One region of the Peribacillus sp. RS7 genome, then DNA from elsewhere that is predicted to be linked to it. Evidence: riboswitches for the same ligand, from Rfam matches in the RefSeq annotation. Region 1 holds a riboswitch; each other region holds the start of a gene.

Region 1 (7,504 bases):
AGCGGAAGCAATTCCGTTTTTAAGGCAGAGACGGCTTTTTCGTCCAGCAAATGGTGGCCGCTTTTGGAAATCATGACAGGATCAAGGATAACGATGTCAGGTAAGAATGTTTTAAGGGACGCAGCAACTGTTTCCACTATTTCTTTAGATCCAAGCATACCTATTTTTACTGCATTGACACGAATATCTTCAAAGATGGCTGCAATTTGATCAGAAATGATAGCTGTATCGATGGCCTGAATTGAACGCACTTCCATTGTATTTTGTGCGGTTACGGCTGTGATTGCTGACATTCCAAAGACCCCATGTGCAGAAAATGTTTTTAAATCCGCTTGTATTCCAGCACCGCCCCCTGAATCAGAGCCTGCGATGGTTAATGCTGTTTTCATAAAAAAACCCCTTCATATAATTATTTTTTAGAAGTATTTTAAGTAATATGAAAGCTAAAATCGCACCTGCGAATGAACTAAGCATAAAAGCTGGTAAAAAACCAAAAAGAGCAGCTTTTTCTCCCAATAGGAGGATTGCAAGTGGATAACAGGCTAGGGACCCGAAAATCCCGGTCCCGATCACTTCCCCTAAACAAGCGAATTTTAAGCTTTGTGTTTTTCGATATACGACGGCAGCCAAAAGTGCACCGATCATGCTGCCAGGAAAGGCGAAAATTGAACCGGTACCAGACATGTTTCTAATGATGGAAACTAAAAAAGCTTGTGTTACCGCATAAGCAGGTCCCAATAATACGGCTGTCAGGACATTTGCCAGATGTTGAATAGGAAAGACTTTCGCAAATCCGGCAGGGATGAAAATAAATGAACTGGTTAAAGTCGTTATAGCCGTAATCATGGCGGTCAATGTCAATTTCTTGATTGGATTCATCATCATATCAACGACCTACAGTGGCCAATTCTGCTCATTTTGAACCATATCCCAGAATAAATATTCATATCGGGAAGTCACCAAAAAGTGCTTTTCTAATCTAAGTAGTTCCTTTTCGGGCATGCCTTCTGTTAATTCTTCCAACAAAGCAATCAGCCACTTGTGTGCTTCACCGAATTCAGGAGATGAATATGACCTTATCCAATCAGAGTAGCGATTGTTTTCCAATGCATCACCATTTTGTTCTTTCAATAGCAAACCGATCTCATAATAATCCCAAGCACATGGCAGGAGACATGCTATCAGGTCTGCCAAAGTGCCGTGCTGAGCTGCATTTAGCATGTAACCCGTATAGGCTAGAGTGGTTGGTGTGGGTTCTGTATCTTCCAATTCCTTGGAGCTGATTCCGAATTCCGCAGCATAATGCCGATGGATATTCATTTCAACTTGAAGGGTTTCATTTAAAATACTCGCAAACTTTGCCATGGTTTCGATATTATGAGCTTTGATGACACCTAAAGCAAAGAGCTTGGAATAATCCATGAGATAGATATAGTCCTGCTTCAGGTAATAGGCAAATTTCTTTTCAGGAAGTGTGCCGTTTCCAATTGCCTGGACAAAGGGATGTGAATGGTTCCTTTTCCAAATCTCTTTTGCCCGTCCATGAAGTCTATCACTGAATGTTTCTAATTTAGTATTCTCCATTGTTCATCCTCCTTTAAAATGGATCCCCCTGTTTACACCCAATAAAAAAAACCCGCTCCTGAATACGGAACGGGGTAGATGGATAAAGTCTGTAAATGGACGATATCATCCACTTCCCTCCGCCGGTATGAGCCGGTTCAGGTTCAAAGGGTCCGGAACTAATTCCATCTCAGTCTTAAAAAAGACTCCCCTAGTGGTGTGAATTGTATGTAATTACTGACATCATATCAGAAAGACAAGAAAATGCAACCCGTATTTGAAAGAGGTAATCCTTTATGGCACGGGAAAAAAGGGAGATCCAGGTAATTGACATTTGATGATTATTGAGATAAAATCATGTCTACATCAATTATATATTGAATTCTTATCCAGAGAGGTGGAGGGACTTGGCCCAAAGAAACCTCGGCAGCAGACCCATTTTGGGAACTGTGCTAAATCCAACAAGCATATGCTTGGAAGATAAGAAGAGCCGTACGGACACTGTCAGCCTCTTCTTGAATTAGAAGAGGCTTTTATTTTTGCGGAATAACGTTTAGTGACATAATAAAAAAGGTATATATAATTTGGTGAAAATCAAACCAGTTAATACAGTTTAGCTCAACTAGAAGCAGGCTCTATGATGACTAGGAAAGGAGCCATTTACATGGCGGAATTATTTAAGAGGATTGAACAGAGGAAGGCAAAGCTTATTGAAGAGTTATTGGCCAATGGAGTATACAAAACCTCTGATGAAAGGCACCTTTACGATGCCCCGTTAAAAGTACTTGAAGATGAATATAAGATTGTTATAAATAGACCTAATAACGAGTCTCCTTCGGAATGGATGACATAGTAAGCGATAGACTATATTTTGGGTTCTTGGGATAGGGATATGAAGTAAGCATTCGCAATGTATCACACTTGTGGATGCTTTTTTTATTTAAGTTTATATAGTGGATGTCACAAAATATACATAATTAGAGACTGAAATAGGCTTTTTGTCACATTTAACCTATGAAATAACACATTTAATTTCTGTAAAATAGTTGATTTTAACTACGAGTTTCATTATGATGAAAGTGTAAAAATATTGAAAAATTAGGAGGTGTTTATATGATTTGCCGGAAGGTAACTATAGAAAAAGTAGAAGAAAAGAGAGAGGAAATGATCAAATTGGCAGCAATTTATGGTTTTACAAGTCTTCTAACTGTTCAAGCAAGTCAAGAATTGGATGCGCTGTTAAATGCGTTGACAAATAAAAGAGAATCTGAATATTTTTCCCTCCAGAAAGTATATAGGTATTTTTAAATTCACCATTTCGTCCTCGTTTAATCAGAGAAAAAAGCTACTACACAAGGCAATAGCTTTTAAATAAATATATTTAAATATCGACACGTTTACCAAGAATGATCAAATCCCGTTCAATGCCATCCAGCTCGGCAACTTGAGGTAAATGTGCCCATTTTTCAAACCCGAATTTGGAAAAGAGCTTCAGGCTTGGGGCATTGTGGGCAAAAATGAAACCTAATAGAGTCTTCACCCCTAATTTTGGGCTCACTTCAATTGCCTTTTGAATCGAAATTTGTCCGATTCCTTTTCCCCGGAAATAATCATCAATATAAATGCTGATTTCAGCCGTGGAATTATAGGCCGGCCTCCCATAGAACGATTGAAAGCTCATCCATCCAGCAGTGTCCCCTTCTATAGTAATGATAAATAGCGGTCGACTTTCTGAATCATGTTCCTCAAACCATTTAACCCTCGATTGTACGGATACAGGTTCCGTATCTGCCGTGACCATTCTTGAAGCAATTGTCGAATTATATATTTCAACGATCCTGGGTAAGTCCGATAGTTCTGCCTCTCTAAACTCTATGTGCTCTTCCATGATTTAAACTCCTATCTATTTTCTATCTCCAGAATAAAGGGTATCGCCGCTTTTTTATTAAGGGACGGTGAATGAAACCCAATCCATTGAAAGTTTTATACTATCATACACTCTTTTCTCTTTATCTGACAATTCATTTTATATGTTAGGACTACAGATTTTTGGGTATTTAAAAGATTAAATACTTCATTGTAAATAGACAAAAGGAGAAGCAAATGAAAAAAATAGCAGGTTTATTAATTATTGTACTAATAATTTGTTTCGCTGCATATAAATTTCAAGCCTCGGAAGCGAAAGATGTACAAAGGGTGATGGCTTTTGGAGATTCGTTAACCTATGGAAAAGGGGATAAGGACGGGGAAGGATATATAGACGGTCTGGAGGATGAATTGAATAATCCGGAATCGGAACAAAAAGTGAGTTTTTGGAATTACGGTATAAAAGGTCAGGAAACGGATGGGGTAATGAAGCAGCTTGACGATTACCGCATTAAAACGAAACTTGATAAAGCCGATACTTTCATCGTTTATATTGGAACGAATGACTTGATCAATAGTAACGGCGGGAACTTGGAGAAAATAAGTGACCGAAAAATCGATGATGGTAAACGGGAGTATATCAACCATCTGGATAAGATTATATCAACACTGATAAAGGCAAACGATAAAGCGGATATACTGGTAGTAGGGCTATATAACCCAATTAAAGACAATGAAAAACTTGAAAAACACATTCTAGATTATAACCAAGCAATAAAGGGAATAGCGGAAAAGGATGATAGGATGGTATTCATTCCTACAAATGATCTTTTTGAAAATAAAAAGAAAACAGAGTATTTCAGTGATAAGATACATCCGAATGAAAAAGGGTATCAACTCATTACGAATCGGGTTCTGGAAAGTTATGATTTCAAATGAAAGCAAAAATGCATAAGTCGCTAGGAATTTGATATGGCCTTTAGTTAGGAAGAGAACTGCAAAGATCTGGGGTGCTATCTGCTTTTGTGGCTGAATGGAGTATCCTCCAATGATGGCGATCACTCCTATTTAGAATACCCTTGATGAATTTTGATAGTCCTTTATATTAGGTGAATTTTACCTTTATGACTATCATAGAGCTGTTCAAAAAATAGACAACTTTTAATTGGTTCGTTTCTGTCAAAAAGTATTATTATTTTACACATTCATATAGGTCATGGAATAATTATAAGAGATTAGCCAGGCTTATAAGAGGAGATGCTAAAGATGAATGATAATGAAAAAATCAGGGAAGAACTTTTAAATGCGGTCAACGGACTATCGGATGAACAGCTGAACGCGCATCCTGAAGCAGGACGATGGAGCATCATTCAGGTGTTGGATCATTTATATTTAATGGAACGGGCCATAACAAAGAGCATTGCCGATAAATTGAAAAGCGACGATAGCACTCCGGCTGTTAATAAACCGATCGAGCTTACATTAAATCGTGAAGTGAAGGTTCAGGCCCCGCCATTTGTCATTCCGTCAGAATCATTCCAAACTTTGAATGAGGTCAAGGATAAGTTGTCCGAATCTCGCAAAGCTTTTATAAGAGTCGTTGATCATGCAAAAGAAAATGATCTGGAACAAAAGTCTTTTCCCCACCCTTTGTTTAAAGAATTAAGCTTGAAGCAATGGGTCCCGTTCGTGGGACTACATGAAAAACGGCATTTAATGCAAATAGAAGAATTGAAATCAAAGTTATAATAGAAGAAAAAAACTCATCCGTCTTTGGTTGAGTTTTTGACTTTCAGACAGTTATAGTAAAGGAAGGGTTTTTCAGTGAAAGCCACTTGGGTAAGGACATGTCTGATATTGGGCTTTTTCGGATTGTTGTTGGGGCTCTTGTTCAAGTATATGCTTCCGCCTGATTTAGATGAAATCAAACTGACAGACGAGCTGAATCCGATTGTCGCCGACAAAAAAGACGAGCTCATTCAATTGGCCAATGACAAAGGCATCCCGGTAATCATTACGGCAGGGTTCCGTTCTTTAGCCGAGCAAAATGAACTCTATGAAAAAGGCCGTTTAAGTACGGGGAACATCGTAACGAATGCAAAAGGTGGGGAGTCTCTTCATAATTTCGGTTTGGCGATAGATTTTGCCCTCCTAAACAAACAAGGTGAGGCCATTTGGGATATGGGTTATGACGGCAACGATAATGGAAAGTCGGATTGGATGGAAGTCGTAACCATCGCTAAAGGGTTAGGTTTTGATTGGGGCGGGGATTGGACAGGGTTTAAGGATTATCCTCATTTACAAATGACATTTGGTTTGAGCCTGCGTGAGCTGCAACAAGGCAAGCAGCCAAAAGGGCAGTGAGAGTGGGACGCTTTATTTTAACCGAATAATTTTGACTAAAAGAAGGAAAATAAGCATGTGAATTGATTTACAGGTAATAATTCGATAAAGTGGACTAGTGAGAAATCAGACATAAAGGAGTGCAGTCACCATGGAAGAAATAAAACATTGCCGGGACTCTTTGGTCATAAAAACAAGCCTTGTCCTCCCGCCGGATACAAATAACATTGGTACGATGTTCGGAGGCAAATTAATGGCATACATTGATGATGTAGCAGCTATATCCGCCATGCGTCATGCGCGAAGCAACGTCGTTACGGCATCAACCGATTCTGTCGATTTCCTGCACCCTATTCACGAAGGAAATGCAGTTTGCCTGGAAAGCTTCGTGACCTATACGGGCAGAACATCAATGGAAATCATCGTAAAGGTGATTGCAGAGGATTTAGTTACAGGAGATCGGAATTTATGCGTCATTTCCTTTTTGACCTTTGTTGCCATTAATGAAGAAGGTAAACCAATACCGGTTCCGCGTTTGGTTCCTGAAACAGAGATGGAAATGAATTTAAATGAATCGGCAAAACAACGGGCCCAAATAAGGAAAAAAAGAAGAGAAGATACACAATTCATTGCAAGTACCTTCGGTGTGAAACTGCCATGGACTGATCAATCAAATCCAGGATTATATAAATAAGATACGAAAGCCTTAAGCAGTTCTTACTTATTAATGAAGCATTGAGACCAAATTCGTGATTTGGTCTTTTATTCATTGGCATGGTTCTGAAAAATAGCATCCATTTTTGAATACATCCCTGAATTATCTTTTTACAGGAAATAACGGTGTATGGGCAAATACGTGAAATGACACTTGGGCGCTTGAATAAGTCCAAGCGCCTCAGACTGTAGACAAATTCGATAATAATTGAGTTTGTAACATGTGATTTCCTCTCCAGGCACTTGCTTTCCCCGCAGGAGCCTCGATCATTCCGTTCCAACCAACTTTGTTTTAACAGAAAGATAGAACTCTTTTTGCCTACAGTCTTTTTTGTTTTAAAATAGAAGGATTAAAACTCGAGGTGTTAAGGAGACTTAATAAACATGATTCTATTCAGCGAGATCAACTTGAAATGATTACTTTAGATCAACTGGTGCCATCGAATGTATGACTTGGTGAATGATATGTATTCAGAGGTAGGACGCCCAAGTATTGATCCAGTTATGAGCCTTTTCCACCAGTTAAATTTATCAAGGAATAAACCAAGGTGATTAAAGAAAGTTCAACTGATCCTGAGAGTGGCCACTATGTGAAAGTTGAACGAACAAAACAGTTTGCCTATTCGTTCCATGCGGCAGCAAACCGCAATGGATTTGTGTTGCAGGACGAGAGTAACATCCGGAAATATGCATGTTAGTCATATCTTAGAGCTTATTGAAAAAGTTGAAAACCAGAAGCTGTTGCCGCAGATGCAGCTTACAAAACACCAGCCTTTATAAACTACCTTTTTGGCAAAGAAATCACACCAGCTTTATCCTATACACGTCCTCGAACAAAAGAAGGGTTCTTCCATAAACATGACTATGTGTACGACAAACATTTTATTGTTATCTCTGCTCATCGGACGAGATTTTAAAGTACACAACAACAAATAAAGAGGGCTATTGTGAGTACAAATCATCCAATCCATTTGTGCGAATTGTTCATTTTTATCAGAGTGTACAGAAATTAAAGACC
Region 2 (7,504 bases), 250 kb from region 1:
CCAATCGTTGATCATCAAGAAAGACGGGGAAGAGCAACGGGTGCAAGCGGTTAAATTGACGAGTCAGGAAGTGATGCGGTTTTATCAACCGGAAATTCCGCGGATCTTTAAGCTTGTGGCTTTTTATTTTGGCCTTGTCATCATTTCCTCCATTTTTCAATATGGGCAGAGTTTTTATTTGCAGAAAGCGGCAAACCGAATCATTCAAAAGATGCGAAATGAAATTTTTACGCATATTTCCCGTTTACCGATACGTTATTTCGATAATATGCCAGCGGGAAAAGTGGTAGCCAGGGTAACTAATGATACGGAAGCGATCCGGGAATTATATGTAACGGTGCTCGCCAACTTCTTCTCGAGCACGATTAATATCTTCGGCGTTCTGATTGCTTTGTACATTCTGGATGCACGTGTCGGTACCATTGGCCTTTTACTCATTCCGATCATCGTTATCTGGACGACGGTATACCGTAAATTCGCCTCAAAATATAATCACATCATTCGGGAACGGGTCAGCGATATTAATGGGATGATCAATGAATCCATTTCTGGAATGAGCATCATTCAGGCATTTGGACGTGAAAAGGAGACGAAGCAATCTTTTGAAAATTTGAACCAGGAGCACTATTCCTATCAAAATAAAATGCTCCATTTGAATTCGTTGACGGGTGGAAACTTAATTGGTGTCATTAAAGTTCTGGCGCTAGTGGCATTCGTCTGGTATTTCGGGGGGATTTCCCTTACAGCGAGTTCAGCCATTTCTTTAGGGATGATGTATGCAATTGTTGATTTGATCAGCCGCCTGCTTCATCCGCTTCACGGAATCGTCAATCAGTTCGCTAACCTAGAACAGGCACTTGTTGCAGGGGAGCGGGCATTCAGTTTATTGGATGAGCAGGGATTGGCAGTCAGTGATGAAAACATATCCAGATACAAAGGAAACGTGCAATTCGAAAATGTTTCTTTTGGCTATAAGGATAATGAATATGTGTTAAGGGACATTTCCTTCTCAGCTAAGCAAGGGGAAACGATCGCTTTAGTTGGCCATACTGGATCAGGAAAAAGTTCCATAATGAATTTATTGTTCCGTTTTTATGACAGTAGTGAAGGGCAAATCAAAATTGACGGAAGAAATATTTTGGATATTCCCCATCAAACGCTTAGGGAGCATATGGGAATCGTCCTCCAGGATCCCTATTTATTTACTGGCACCATCGCTTCCAATATCAGTCTGAATCATAAAGGCATCACAAGGGAAATGGTTGAAAAATCATTAAGGGATGTAGGGGGCGACAAAGTGCTGAAGCATCTTCCTTTAGGGCTAGATGAACCTGTGATTGAAAAAGGAGGAACGTTGTCTTCTGGACAGCGGCAGCTAATCTCTTTTGCACGTGCTCTTGCATTCAATCCGGCGATATTGATTTTGGATGAAGCGACGGCAAGCATCGACACAGAAACCGAGGCAATTATCCAGAAGGGAATGGAAGTGCTGAAAAAAGGGAGAACGACCTTCATCATTGCACATAGACTCTCCACGATTAAAAATGCCGACCAAATTCTGGTACTGGATAAAGGTCGGATTGCTGAGCAAGGTACACATGAAGAATTAATGGAACTAAAAGGGAAGTACTATCAAATGTATGAGCTGCAGGCTGGGCCGCATAAAGGGATGGCCGGTTGAAATACAATTGAATAAGTAAGGATAATCAAGATTAAACTATTAATGAAGGTGCCGTTATTGGCACCTTCAAGCACAATGCTTGATAATAGTAATCATTACGCTTAACATATACCTATACTAACGATGAGGTGATAATAGTGAAACAAGAAATTCATCCCGATTATCCACAAGTAGTATTCATGGATACCAACAGCGGTTATAAATTCTTGACAGGTTCCACGAAAACATCCAATGAAACGATCGAATGGGAAGACGGCCAAACGTATCCATTATTAAAAGTGGAGATCAGTTCAGATACGCACCCTTTTTATACTGGAAAGCAGAAGTTTGCTGAAAAAGGCGGACGAGTGGATCGCTTCCTGGATAAATATAATATGAAGAAATGAGAGTAAGGCCGTCGGGAAATCGTTGGCCTTTTTTTATGGATGGGTTTAACAAGAATTAAAATGATGCAAACAAAAAGGGTGCCCATAAATATGGGGCACCCATCCTTTTTTCATTTCGCAGCAATTGCTTCGCCTTTTGCAATATTTACAAGGGCCGCATCGAAGTCCTTGATTAAATCGTCCGGATTTTCAAGTCCGACAGAGAGACGAAGCAAGCTGTTCGTGATGCCCCGCTTTTCCCTTTCATCAGCAGGCATGGCAGCGTGGGACATTTTGGCCGGGTAGGATAATATCGATTCGACAGCTCCAAGGCTTACGGCAAAAACAGGAAGCTCGACAGAGTTCACGAAAGAGCGGAAGACTTCTTCGCTTTCCAATTCAAATGATAGGACCGCCCCGGCTCCAAGTGACTGGCCTTCCTGGATGGCGTGCTGTGGATGATCTGCTAGGCCGGGATAATACACTTTTTTAACCAAGGGCTGCTTCTTTAAGTAGGCGGCAATCTTTTCTGCCCCTTTTTGGGAGTGCTCCATTCTAACGGACAAGGTCTTCAGACCTCTCATTACTAGCCAGGCGTCCTGGACACCAAGAACCGCTCCAAAGGAGTTTTGGAGGGAACCGAGTCTTACTGCCAATTCAGGATCTTTCACTACAGCAAGTCCAGCTACCACATCACTATGTCCGGATAAAAACTTCGTCGCGCTATGAAGGACAACATCAGCGCCCAGATTCAGTGGTTTCTGTAATGCTGGCGTCAAGAATGTATTATCAACAAAACTTAAGGCCCCGGCTGTTTTTGCGATATCACATACGGCTTTAATATCGGTCACTTTAAGTAATGGATTTGAAGGCGTTTCGATGTATATGGCACTCGTATTTGGCTTAATGGCCGCTTTGACGCTTTCAAGGTCCGTCATGTCAACGAAAGTATGCTCAATATTGAAACGTGTCAAAACACTTGTGACCATCCTGAACGTTCCGCCATACACATCTTCGGAAATGACGATATGGTCTCCGGCAGACAACAGTAGGAAAGCTGTTGAAATGGCTGCCATTCCTGATGAAAAGGCAAAACCGTGTGTACCTTCCTCAAGTTCGGCAATGATATCTTCCAGCGCTTCGCGAGTTGGGTTCCCGCTTCTGCTGTAATCATATTTACCGAATTGATCGATATCGGATTGATGGAAAGTGGAAGCGTGCTGAATGGGGACGCTCACACCGCCTGTTGCCGAATCGAATTTATGTTGATTATGGAGTAATTTGGTTTCAAAGCTAAAATCATGATCGGTCATCGTAGTGCCTCCCTTTTTACGTGTGCGAATGCTTGCTGTAAATCCTGAATCAAATCGTCGCTGTCCTCAATGCCGACGGAGAAGCGAAGCAGGCGATTACAAACCCCATTGGCCGTTCTGACTTCAAGAGGTATATCGGCATGTGTTTGTGTAGCAGGATAGGTGATGAAGCTTTCGACCCCTCCAAGGCTTTCTGCAAACGAAATTAATGAGAGTGATTGTAAAAATGGGTTGACCGCCGCTTCTTCAATGATGCGGAAGGAAATCATGCCGCCCCTACCGGGATACAATACGTCCGTAACACAATCATGTTCCGACAAGTAATCTACAAGTACCTTTGCATTCTTTTCATGACGATCCATCCGCAATGCCAGGGTTTTCATTCCGCGCATCAACAGCCAAGAATCAAAGGGGCTCAAGACAGCACCAGTACCATTATGATGGAAGGCAAGTGCATCACATAATTCCGCGCCGCTGGCCACGATCAGTCCGGCGAGCACATCATTATGACCACCGAGATACTTGGTAGCACTGTGAATCACAATATCCGCTCCAAGCAGGATGGGTTGTTGAATAAGAGGCGTGTAAAAAGTATTATCAACGATTAACAATAAATCAAATCGTTTGGCCAATGCGGCAACGGCGCTAATATCCGTTTGCTGCATAAGAGGGTTAGTGGGAGTTTCAATGAAGATGGCTTTCGTGTGAGGAGTGATGGCTTTTTCGATATCCTCCAAACAACAAGTGTTCACATAGTCACACTGCAACCCCCATTTCTTAAAACCTTGTTCTAACAGACGATATGTACCCCCATAAAGATCTTCGCTGACAATCCATGCATCACCTGATTTAAATAAGGCCAGTATAGTAGAAATGGCTGCCATTCCTGAACTGCAGGCATATCCTTGGTCGCCTTTTTCCAGATCGGCGATGGATCGTTCCAATAGTTGGCGTGTAGGATTACCTGTCCTTGTGTAATCGAATCCAGTCGATTGACCGATTCCTTCGTGGCGAAAAGCAGTTGAAAAGTATACTGGCGGATTGACTGTTCCTGTCGCCGTTTCGCTGCGATTTCCTAATTGAGCAAGATATGTTTCAGTTTTGTACATAGTTTTCACTGCTCCTTTGAGTTATATAAAATAAAAAAAGTCTTCTTTAAGAAGAAGACTTTGATTAAGTAGGGACGAGTCATTCTTCTTATCTTCCAAGTTCACAAACTTGTGGAATTAGCACCTTTTCATTGGTTTGAAACAAATGAAGGTTGCTGAGGTGTCATCGGGCCATTCCCTATACCTCTCTCGATAAGAGTTTAGATTATTCAATTTCTTTTGAATTTACTATAAATACAAAATACTGTCAAGAACAAGTTTGATGGATTTTGCTTCGATGTTCATGACTAGGTCTATTGGAGCCTAGCGGTGTCAACACTTTACGTGTCTAAAAAAGAATATCCGGAATTTTCATGTGGTCAAGGATAATCCTGAATGATCCTGTTGAATTAATTGAATTTTTCAGAAAAAGGGGAGGCTTGGCCGGATATTTTTGCTTTAAAATAATAAAGTTTGTACAATGTAAGGAGAGAGAATAATACGACATTATTCATTTCATATACTTAAGGTCTTCGATGAATAGTGCAAACATAGGAGGAGAACACATGGATTACAGAATCGAACGAGATACGATGGGTGAAGTGAAAGTTCCTGCCGATAAATATTGGGGAGCACAGACCGAGAGAAGCCGTAACAATTTCAAAATTGGTAATGAAAAAATGCCGATTGAATTGGTTCGTGCATTTGCATACGTTAAACAAGCTGCGGCAAAGGTGAACTATGATCTCGGTGATCTTTCGGAAGTTAAAAAGAATGCCATCGTTAAGATTTGCGGCGAAATCCTTGAAGGTACGCTTGATGAACACTTCCCGCTTGTAGTTTGGCAAACGGGAAGCGGGACGCAAAGTAATATGAACGTGAATGAAGTGGTCGCTAACAAAGGGAATGAATGGTTAAAAGAAAATGGTGAATCGGAAACACTTCACCCGAATGATGATGTAAACAAGGCACAAAGCTCCAATGATACTTTCCCGACCGCCATGCACATTGCAGCCTTTATGGAGGTCGCTGAAAAGTTGGTTCCTGCCATCAAAGAACTTCGTGATACATTCGATTCAAAAGAAAAAGAGTTTTGGGATGTCGTGAAGATTGGCCGGACACATCTTCAAGATGCAACACCACTGACATTAGGACAAGAAATTTCTGGCTGGAAAGCGATGCTTGATAAAGATCTAGCGATGATTGAGGAAAGCAGCCAAAAATTATTGAACCTGGCTCTAGGGGGAACGGCTGTAGGAACAGGAATCAATACAAAAAAAGAATTCCCGGGACTTTCCGCAAAACAAATTGCAGCGGATACAGGACATCCTTTCGTCACATCGGATAATAAGTTCCATGCATTGACAAGCCATAACGAAATCGTTTATGCACACGGTGCTTTGAAAGCATTGGCAGCAGATTTAATGAAAATTGCGAACGATGTCAGATGGCTGGCAAGTGGCCCTAGAAGCGGAATCGGCGAAATAGCCATTCCTGAAAATGAGCCAGGCAGTTCCATCATGCCGGGTAAAGTCAATCCAACACAGAGTGAAGCGCTTACCATGATTGCGACACAAATCGTGGGTAACGATGCTACAATTGGATTTGCAGCAAGCCAAGGTAACTTTGAATTGAACGTATTCAAACCAGTCATCATCTATAACTTCCTTCAAACAGTGAAATTATTGACGGAAGGCATACACTCTTTTAACATTAATTGTGCGGTTGGCATCACTGCAAATGAAGATAAGATCAAAGAAAATGTAGATCGCTCCCTTATGTTGGTAACAGCATTGAACCCGCATATTGGTTATGAAAAAGCAGCCAAGATCGCCAAAACTGCATTCAAGGACAACTCTACCTTAAAAGAAGCGGCATTGAAATTGGAGTTCCTCACGGAAGATGAATTCAAAGCATGGGTCGATCCCGCTAACATGGTTAATAAATAATTCCATAGGAGTGCCCTCCCGCCGGTATTAGGGAGGGTGTTTCCATGTGTTAAAATAATGAAAGCAACAAATACTGAGATCATAAGTATCGGGAACAGGAGGAATAACAATGTCTTTATGCCCGCTTTGCAACGGTCTAAGAAAAATTCATGTAAATTGCCCGGAATGCAGCAGCAATCTTGAGGATAAAGGGAAATTCATGGATTACGCTGATGATTACAGTGCTTATATGGATATCGACACACTTAAGCTGAACGACGGATACCCCCAATCCCTTCAAAAAGGCCAATGCCCGCATCTTATGAAATGCTCTGAATGCGGACATGATGAAGTGGTATTGGTCCAGGAATAGATTTGACCCTTATTTAATATTTGAATAAATGAAAAAAAGACCCATTCATGAACGGGTCTTTTTACGTTTAATTGGCAGATAACTTCATGCTTTCCTGCATTTGTTCGTCCTCTTCAACTAAAATGCGATGTTCGGTCCCTTTATCAAAAAAGTGTGCTTTATTCATGTCAAGGGCTAGTTTGATGTTCTCGCCTGCCTGGATAATATTCTTGGCATCTACCCGTGCGACGAAGTCCTGCCCCTCTAATGTGGAGTAAAGCATGATCTCCGCGCCCATGAGTTCGGCTACATCAATTTGGGTTGTGAATATACTGTTGGGGGACTCCGTGAAGCAATCTCCTTCGTTATGGAAATCCTCCGGACGGATGCCAAAGATCATTTCTTTTCCGACATATCCTTGATCACGCAGCATTCTCATCTTCAATTCGGGTATTTCAAACGTTTGTTCACCAATTTTAAACATGCCTTCTTTTAATGTTCCGGTAAAGAAGTTCATGGCAGGCGATCCGATGAAGCCGCCGACGAAAACGTTTATGGGTTTCTCGTAAACGTCTTTTGGGGCACCGACCTGTTGGATGATACCATCTTTCATTACGACAAGACGTGTCGCCATGGTCATTGCCTCTGTTTGGTCATGTGTGACATATATCGTTGTGGTGTCCAGACGTTTATGTAGCTTTGCGATTTCAGCACGCATTTGAACCCGCAGCTTTGCGTCGAGATTGGATAATGGCTCATCCATCAAAAATACTTTTG
Region 3 (7,504 bases), 830 kb from region 1:
TTTATAATAACAACCATCTAGCCTAATGAGGGGGATCCTATGAATGAATATAATGTAACGGTTAGGAATGGCAGTACCTTAATTTTGTCAGAAATCATTAAAGCTGAAGATGAGAGGGAAGTCCTGGGCACACTTTTGATTTCCAGCGAATTATTTAATCAACCATTTACCGACATCAGGATTTTAGAACGCTGATTTGTACCTGCCCGTCCCATTTGTTACACTGTAATAAATCCTAAAACGGTAGGCGATATTATGTGCGGACGTTTCACGCTTTTCACGGACATTGAAGAAATAAAAGAACGGTTTAATATTCAAGGACCTTTTGATGAAGAATACCAATTCAGCTACAATATTGCACCTTCCCACTCCGTGCTATCCGTCATTAATGACGGGGCAAGGAATCGACTTGGATATCTTCGGTGGGGACTCATTCCTTTCTGGGCAAAAGATGAAAAACTGGGCTACAAAATGATCAATGCCAGAGCGGAAACCATTGCTGAGAAGGCAAGCTTCAAGAATGCGTATAAGAAGAAACGATGCTTGATAATCGCTGATTCATTTTATGAGTGGAAGAAGGAACCCGGGCGAAAAATACCCATGCGAATAAAGCTTAAAAATCATGCGCCATTTGGAATGGCCGGTCTCTGGGAATCCTGGAAATCTCCAGAAGGAATCAACATCTATTCGTGCTCAGTTATAACAACCGTTCCTAATGAGCTAATGACCAGCATTCATGACCGCATGCCTGTCATCCTTAAACCTGAAGATGAAAAAGATTGGTTGAATCCATCCATTAATGATCCTGCCTTTCTGCAGCAGTATTTAAAATCATTCGATTCTGAACAAATGGAAGCATTTGAGGTATCGACTGATGTGAATTCAACTAAAAATAATTCACCAAACCTAATACAACAAATTTGCTAAGAGGTCCTTAGACCTCTTTTTATTTTAGTTCCGTCCCGACAAATGACATTATTCGAGATTTCATCCAAATATCACAATTAACCCAAAAACCTTATTTACTGTACATGTAAAAGTCCGTTTATAATATTAAGGTCCACACTTGAAATGCTTTTAAACTAAACCTTGCGAAAATACATAAAATGCTGTACTCTTATATTTGCTTTTCAATAAGGCTTTCGATGTCACTTTCCGAGAGTGGACAGAGGTAAACTTGGAGCGGTTATAGCAATTTACCAGCCTGCTTCTTTTCTCTTGGACACCGGTGCATTTGATAATATCATTATATAATTTAAATCTTCTTATCAAGAGAGACGGAGGGACTGGCCCGAAGATGTCTCGGCAGCAGACTTTAATAGGAGTGCTGTGCCAAATCCAGCAGGCTGATTTTTGCCTGAAAGATAAGGAGGGCGTTTTTTATAAATTAAAAGACCTCTTCTTGTTGTGTTTAATGGAAGAGGTCTTTTTTATGCTGAAAGTATTTTTAGCTATAGCTTCCATGAAGGTGTTATTTACGAAAAATGTTAGAAGAATAAGTGCTGTGACACATGTCATGGGAAAAATAAAAAGAGGTGTTCATCATGAGTGCAAACAATAAAGGGAATCCGTGGGCATTGGTCCCATTTGTCGTTTTTTTAATTTTATTTATAGGGTCCGGAATCATTACTAAAGATTTTTATTCTTTTCCGGTGATTGTAGCGATTTCAATTGCATCGGCAGCTGCATTGGCAATGAATCGGAAAGAGACACTCAATCATAAGGTTGATATCTTCTGTAAAGGTGCCGGGGACGCCAATATTATGTTAATGGTTATCATTTTCCTTTTGGCAGGCGCTTTTGCCGAAGTTGCAAATGGCATGGGGGCAGTTGAATCTACGGTGAATCTTGCCTTAGCGGTTTTTCCGCAAAATCTATTAATGGTAGGGATTTTCATCATCGCTTGCTTTATCTCTCTATCCATGGGGACGAGCATGGGAACGATTGTAGCACTAGCACCTATTGGGGTGGGAATTAGTGAGCAAACCGATATTTCGCTTGCTTTTTCAATGGCGGCCGTTATTGGTGGTGCGATGTTTGGGGATAACCTTTCCTTCATTTCAGATACGACAATCGCTGCAGTTCGTACGCAGGGAACGAAAATGAAGGATAAGTTCAAAGTGAATTTTTTCATTGTTTTACCTGCGGCCATCATCACATGTGTCATCCTTGGAGTTTTAACAATGGGTGAACAAGCTGCCATCGCTCAACATTCTTATAATTGGGTGAAGATCCTTCCATATCTTTGTGTATTGATCACTGCATTGGCAGGTGTAAATGTGTTCCTGGTCCTATCCATCGGAATCGTATTTGCCGGAATTATCGGCTTGGCGGATGGAAGTTATCAACCGTTGGGTGTCATTCAAAAAATCGGAGAAGGGATGGCGGGAATGTATGAAATCTCTTTCCTGGCCATTTTAATCGCAGGCATGGTAGCTGTAATCAAGCATAATGGAGGTATCGATTATCTTCTCCACCTCGTGACCCGAAACAGCAAAACTAAAAAAGGGGCTGAATTCAGCATTGCCGGGCTTGTTGGTTTGACGAACCTTTCCACGGCAAATAACACGATATCAATTATCATTGCCGGGCCACTTGCCAAAAATATTGCTGAAAAGTATGGGATTGATCTGCGTAAATCGGCGAGCTTGCTTGATGTTTTTGCATGCTGCATTCAGGGGTTAATTCCATATGGGGCACAACTGCTTGTTGCAGCTGGGGTAGCACATATTTCTCCGATAAGCATCTTGCCGTATTCATATTACCCAATACTAATTGGCCTTTGTGGAGTCATAGCCATCTTGATTGGTTATCCGCGATTTCAGCCGGTAGATAATGAAACGAAGAAACGTACTTCTTAATAATGAGAATAAGCATGAAAATAAACCTTGAATCATTAGATTCAGGGTTTTACTTTGTAAGGTGTATGGAAACATTGGTAAAAAATAATTAAAAAGAGCGATGTCACCTCGCTCTTCCATCAGTTTAAGTGTTATCAATGTTTAAGAATTCCGATTCATATTGATTAACCCAACGCATAATGGTTGTGTGAGCTAGTCGTTATGAATAGAGGACAACACCAACTAAACCAGAAAGAATAATGACATAGGCTGGGTGCCAGCGTAATTTCAATAGGGCAAATAACGATAATCCAAAAACGAGTAATAAGCTTATCGTATGCCAAGAAAAGTTCAGGGCTATCAAATGATTGGAAAGTGCAAAGCTGATAGCTGCAAAGAGGATTAAACTAGTGACAACGGGTCTTAATCCATAAAACATCGATTGAATAACTGGATAATGATTCAATTTGCTGAAGAAGGTGGCTATAACGGTTACGAGTATAATGGCTGGAAGCAAGATTCCGAGAACGGATGATATGGCTCCTGCTAATCCAGCAGTCGAATAGCCTACGAGAATGGCACTATTGGTGGTGATAGGCCCGGGAGACATGCCGGAAATAGCGATTACATCGGTAAATTGTTGCGTCGTCATCCACCCATGCTGTAAGACTTCCGATTCTATTACAGGAATCATGGCGTATCCGCCTCCAAACGATACAAAGCCGATAATAAAGAAGGTGCTAAACAACTCCCACAATTCCATTATTATACATCACACACTTTCTTGAAAATTAGTTAGACCGTTTATTCCTATAACCTTCAGAAAAATAACTGTGATCTTTCATGGAACCTATATGCCAGCACCCATGAAGTATTCGAAATCGTTTTCTTCTATTTTCTTTTCTTTTCGGTCCATCTTGACATCGAAACCTAATTTCCTCTTAATAGAGATGGTCACAATACCTGTTATAGCCCCTGCTAATATAACCAAAACAGGGTGAACGAAGAAAAGGACTGGGATTCCAACTATCAAAATACAGAAAGTTGATTTGTCAACAATAGCCGTTTTTCCTATCTTGATAGCCGCATAAGCGATGATGGCCACTATCGAAGCTCTAATCGATATGAATGCGGATTCTATCTTCGGATTATCGTGAATGAAAAAATACAAAATGCCGAGGATTAGAACAATTAAACATGTAGGTAATGAAACACCAATCATGGCTGCCATTGCGCCCTTCATTCCGGCAATTCGATGGCCGATAAAGGTGGCGGAGTTAATGGCGACAGCTCCCGGTACGGATTGAGATAAAGCAAAAACATCCGTAACTTCTTCGTTTGTCAGCCATTTTCTTTTCTCCACTACTTCTTTTTCGATTAAGGGGATCATCGCAAACCCGCCTCCGAATGTCACAGGTGCCATTTTAAAAAAGGTCCAAAATAATTGGAACAGTGTTTTCCATTGTCCTTTCATTGACATCCTCACTTCCTTTGCTGCTCTGTTTAATTCTTATCATTAACATATCAAAGAAAAAGGACTGGGTAAATTGCAACAAAATCATCGGGTATAACAAAACGTTATACCCAGAAGCTTTATCCGTTTTATATAGAATTTCATTAATGCCCACCTAATCAGGGGAAATAGCGGTGTTTTCTTATTTCACCATTTAGCTATATGATGCTATCATTTTATTAAACCATTAAAAGACAAGGAGGTCGGTTTCTTGAAAATAGAAAATCTAAGAATGTTTTGTTTAGTGGTGGATGAAGGAAGTATAAGCCAGGCAGCGAGGTTAAGCTTCTTATCTCAACCCGCGGCAACAAGACAGATTCATCAATTGGAAAATTTTTATAACACTTTGTTATTCGACCGTGAGGAAGGGAGGCTAAGAGTGACGGAAGCAGGAAAGTTGTTATACCCTTTTGCAAAAGCTATTGTAAATGACTTTAACCATTCAAAAGTAGTGATTCAGCAATCAACGGGCGAGTACAATGCTAACCTCATAGTAGGTGCATCCTTGACAATCGGCGAGTATTTGTTGCCGAGCTTGCTTGGGAAATTCAAAAAACAACAGCCTGAAATAAAAGTGACATTAACGATAAAAAATACCCCCCGGGTTCTGGAGGATTTATCAAACGATGTCATTGATTTGGCCTTGGTGGAAGGACTTGTGGAAAACACCGATTTTATTGTAGACAAGTTCGCCGAAGACGAATTGATATTGGTTTGTCCATTTGACCACCCATGGAAAGACAGAAAAGAAATCCAGCTAGAGGAATTGGGAAATGAAAGGATGATATGGCGTGAATCCATATCAGGGACACGACTTATCGTAGAAAACATGTTAAGGGAGCATGGGGTTTTAGAAAAAATAGAAAGCTACATGGAGATTGGTAGTACTCAAGCGATAAAAAGTGCGGTTGAGGCTGGACTTGGAATCAGCATTTTGCCAAGGTTGACAGTTGCCAGGGAATTGGAACAAGGTTTTTTGCGGGAAGTGGGTATTTCCAGAATAGATATAACAAGAAATCTGTGGCTGGTCAGGAAAAACAAGCGTTTTAATAAAATAGGGGTGTCTAATTTTGTGGATTTTCTTCGATAGTGAATGAATTACGTCACCTCTCATCGTTTGGTTACATTTAAAGTGAAATTTTTGGCAGGTGACAAAGTGTTCAAATAATTTTTGAAAAAAGTTTATTGGCAGCGTTTTCATGGTTTTGGTTACGATGTGGCTGGGACTATGGAGGTCAGGTTACGTTACTAGAATCGCAGAGATGAAATTGGGATATAGCGTATTGAAAACAGGCATGGTCTTGGCTTCCATCACGATTTTCATGCCCCTACCTGGATAACCATCGCTCAAAGCATGGCAAAAGGCTGTGCCTATACTTTTTTAATGACTAGCCTTAAGGTTTTAATGTAGTTACTTCCTGGCCGATCAGGATTAATGACGAGCCAAAGCGCATCGTTTATGAATATAGCAGGGAGGCCTTTTATCACTGGTGTGCTTGACAATCGCATACGAAAACGTATCACTTGGTTTTGTGTATTCCTTCTTTATTGCCGCAGGCTTTCTTTTAATTTTTAGAATTGAGTTCTCAATCTTCGTTAAACCAGCTTAAAGGTTCGAATTAGTAGATGCAAAAGCAAAGACTTCTACAATATAAAAAGTTAGAGGTTTTTACATTGGATAAAGGTTCTTCTCAATAGAGAGGGGCATTTTTGCATTTGGATATACAGCTTACGCACCTTTATATGAAATGTATAACAAAATGGGGCATTACATATTTTCTATAGAAAAAACTATCTCATAATGTCTTTATGTTCAAAATATACCGGAAATTAAGTATGCATGAATGCTTTTTAGCTTCCGAGCCATAGCTAAAAAACGAATTGTATTAATGGATACAAGTGGATTTTATATAAATAAAATTGAAGTTACCATGAAAAATAGTAAATTTACTTAATGACAAATCAATTATAAAATAAAGTTACATTATTCTAAATATTTAAAAAATAGAAAGACTACCGTTTCAATATAAAGAAGAAATTACAACTTTGATATCTAAAAACTCAAATGGGAAAGGGGTATGGAATGTCCAATAAATCTTTTATTAAAGGAATTGTTTCCGTTCCATTTGTTTTTGTTTTACTAGTAGGACCTTCTGTTACAAATGCTGCGCCCGATATGCCAATGCCGGCAACACATTCAACAATTTCAGCAAATAAGGCTGTTTATAAACAGTTGGATTTTACAGATAAGGAAGATTTCGAAAATGCACATAAGGGATTTATTGCACCTTTAAATATGAATCCAATTAAAAATTCAAAAGGTAACGTAGTATGGGATAGCAATCGATATTCATTCATCAAAGAAGATCAGCCGGCAAGTTATACTGTAAACCCTAGCTTGTGGAGACAGGCTCAATTACAAAATATAACGGGCTTATTTAAAGTTGTAGATGGAGTTTATCAAGTTCGGGGACAGGATCTATCAGTGCTTACCATAGTTGAAGGAAGAACAGGATTAATCGTTTTGGATACACTTTCTACAATTGAAACAGCCAATGCAGCCATGGAACTGTATTTTGAACATCGACCCAAAAAACCAGTAAGTGCAATAGTTATTAGTCATAGTCACGCGGATCACTTTGGTGGTATAAAAGGCATTGCTCAATACGCTGAAAATCCAGCAAAGGTGCCCATTATTGTCCCAGAAGGATTTAACGAAGAAGCGCTAAGTGAGAACATTCTTTTAGGTAATATAATGTCTCGGCGTGCAGGGTATATGTTCGGAAATCTTTTACCTGCAAATGAAAAAGGATTTGTAACTTCTGGTATTGGCCCGGGATTAAGTAACGGAACTTTTAGCTATTTACCTCCAACGATTGAAGTAAAGGATGATATTCAAACGGTGGAAATAGACGGAATAACATTTAAATTTTTATTGACGCCGGATTCAGAAGCTCCATCTGAGATGCATTACTATATCAATGATTACAAAACTTTAGTGGTAGCCGAAAACACCGGACACACGTTACATAATATTTATACATTAAGGGGAGCTAAAACCAGAGATACCTTAAAATGGGTAAAGGCACTTGATGAAACAGTAGATCTGTTTGGAAATGAAGATATAGATGCTATGGTTACCGCCCATACA

The links. Region 1 has a riboswitch for S-adenosylmethionine ahead of ACDZ29_RS17565 (Fur-regulated basic protein FbpA). Riboswitches for the same ligand answer to the same signal wherever they lie in the genome.
Region 2: it holds a riboswitch for S-adenosylmethionine, as region 1 does, so the genes downstream of both, ACDZ29_RS16295 (methionine biosynthesis PLP-dependent protein) here and ACDZ29_RS17565 (Fur-regulated basic protein FbpA) in region 1, are expected to answer to the same signal.
Region 3: it holds a riboswitch for S-adenosylmethionine, as region 1 does, so the genes downstream of both, ACDZ29_RS21625 (Na+/H+ antiporter NhaC family protein) here and ACDZ29_RS17565 (Fur-regulated basic protein FbpA) in region 1, are expected to answer to the same signal.

Annotation. Positions count from the first base shown of each region.
Region 1 covers NZ_CP168135.1:3,493,191-3,500,694, forward strand. The annotation lists gene thiD (bifunctional hydroxymethylpyrimidine kinase/phosphomethylpyrimidine kinase) at 1-389, opposite strand, end outside; gene thiW (energy coupling factor transporter S component ThiW) at 358-879, opposite strand; gene tenA (thiaminase II) at 895-1,584, opposite strand; TPP riboswitch at 1,682-1,786, opposite strand; SAM riboswitch class I at 1,946-2,050, shown strand; gene ACDZ29_RS17565 (Fur-regulated basic protein FbpA) at 2,204-2,416, shown strand; gene ACDZ29_RS17570 (aspartyl-phosphate phosphatase Spo0E family protein) at 2,677-2,871, shown strand; gene ACDZ29_RS17575 (GNAT family N-acetyltransferase) at 2,945-3,451, opposite strand; gene ACDZ29_RS17580 (GDSL-type esterase/lipase family protein) at 3,667-4,368, shown strand; gene ACDZ29_RS17585 (DinB family protein) at 4,696-5,178, shown strand; gene ACDZ29_RS17590 (M15 family metallopeptidase) at 5,254-5,793, shown strand; gene ACDZ29_RS17595 (acyl-CoA thioesterase) at 5,924-6,466, shown strand; partial or broken gene ACDZ29_RS17600 (IS5/IS1182 family transposase) at 6,993-7,504, shown strand, end outside.
Region 2 covers NZ_CP168135.1:3,242,267-3,249,770, forward strand. The annotation lists gene ACDZ29_RS16280 (ABC transporter ATP-binding protein) at 1-1,681, shown strand, start outside; gene ACDZ29_RS16285 (type B 50S ribosomal protein L31) at 1,819-2,067, shown strand; gene metC (cystathionine beta-lyase) at 2,178-3,359, opposite strand; gene ACDZ29_RS16295 (methionine biosynthesis PLP-dependent protein) at 3,356-4,468, opposite strand; SAM riboswitch class I at 4,554-4,667, opposite strand; gene fumC (class II fumarate hydratase) at 5,014-6,396, shown strand; gene ACDZ29_RS16305 (hypothetical protein) at 6,506-6,748, shown strand; gene ACDZ29_RS16310 (ABC transporter ATP-binding protein) at 6,816-7,504, opposite strand, start outside.
Region 3 covers NZ_CP168135.1:4,326,102-4,333,605, forward strand. The annotation lists gene ACDZ29_RS21615 (hypothetical protein) at 40-195, shown strand; gene ACDZ29_RS21620 (SOS response-associated peptidase) at 256-927, shown strand; SAM riboswitch class I at 1,263-1,371, shown strand; gene ACDZ29_RS21625 (Na+/H+ antiporter NhaC family protein) at 1,545-2,861, shown strand; gene ACDZ29_RS21630 (chromate transporter) at 3,061-3,534, opposite strand; gene ACDZ29_RS21635 (chromate transporter) at 3,691-4,320, opposite strand; gene ACDZ29_RS21640 (LysR family transcriptional regulator) at 4,565-5,443, shown strand; gene ACDZ29_RS21645 (hypothetical protein) at 5,568-5,693, shown strand; gene ACDZ29_RS21650 (alkyl/aryl-sulfatase) at 6,437-7,504, shown strand, end outside.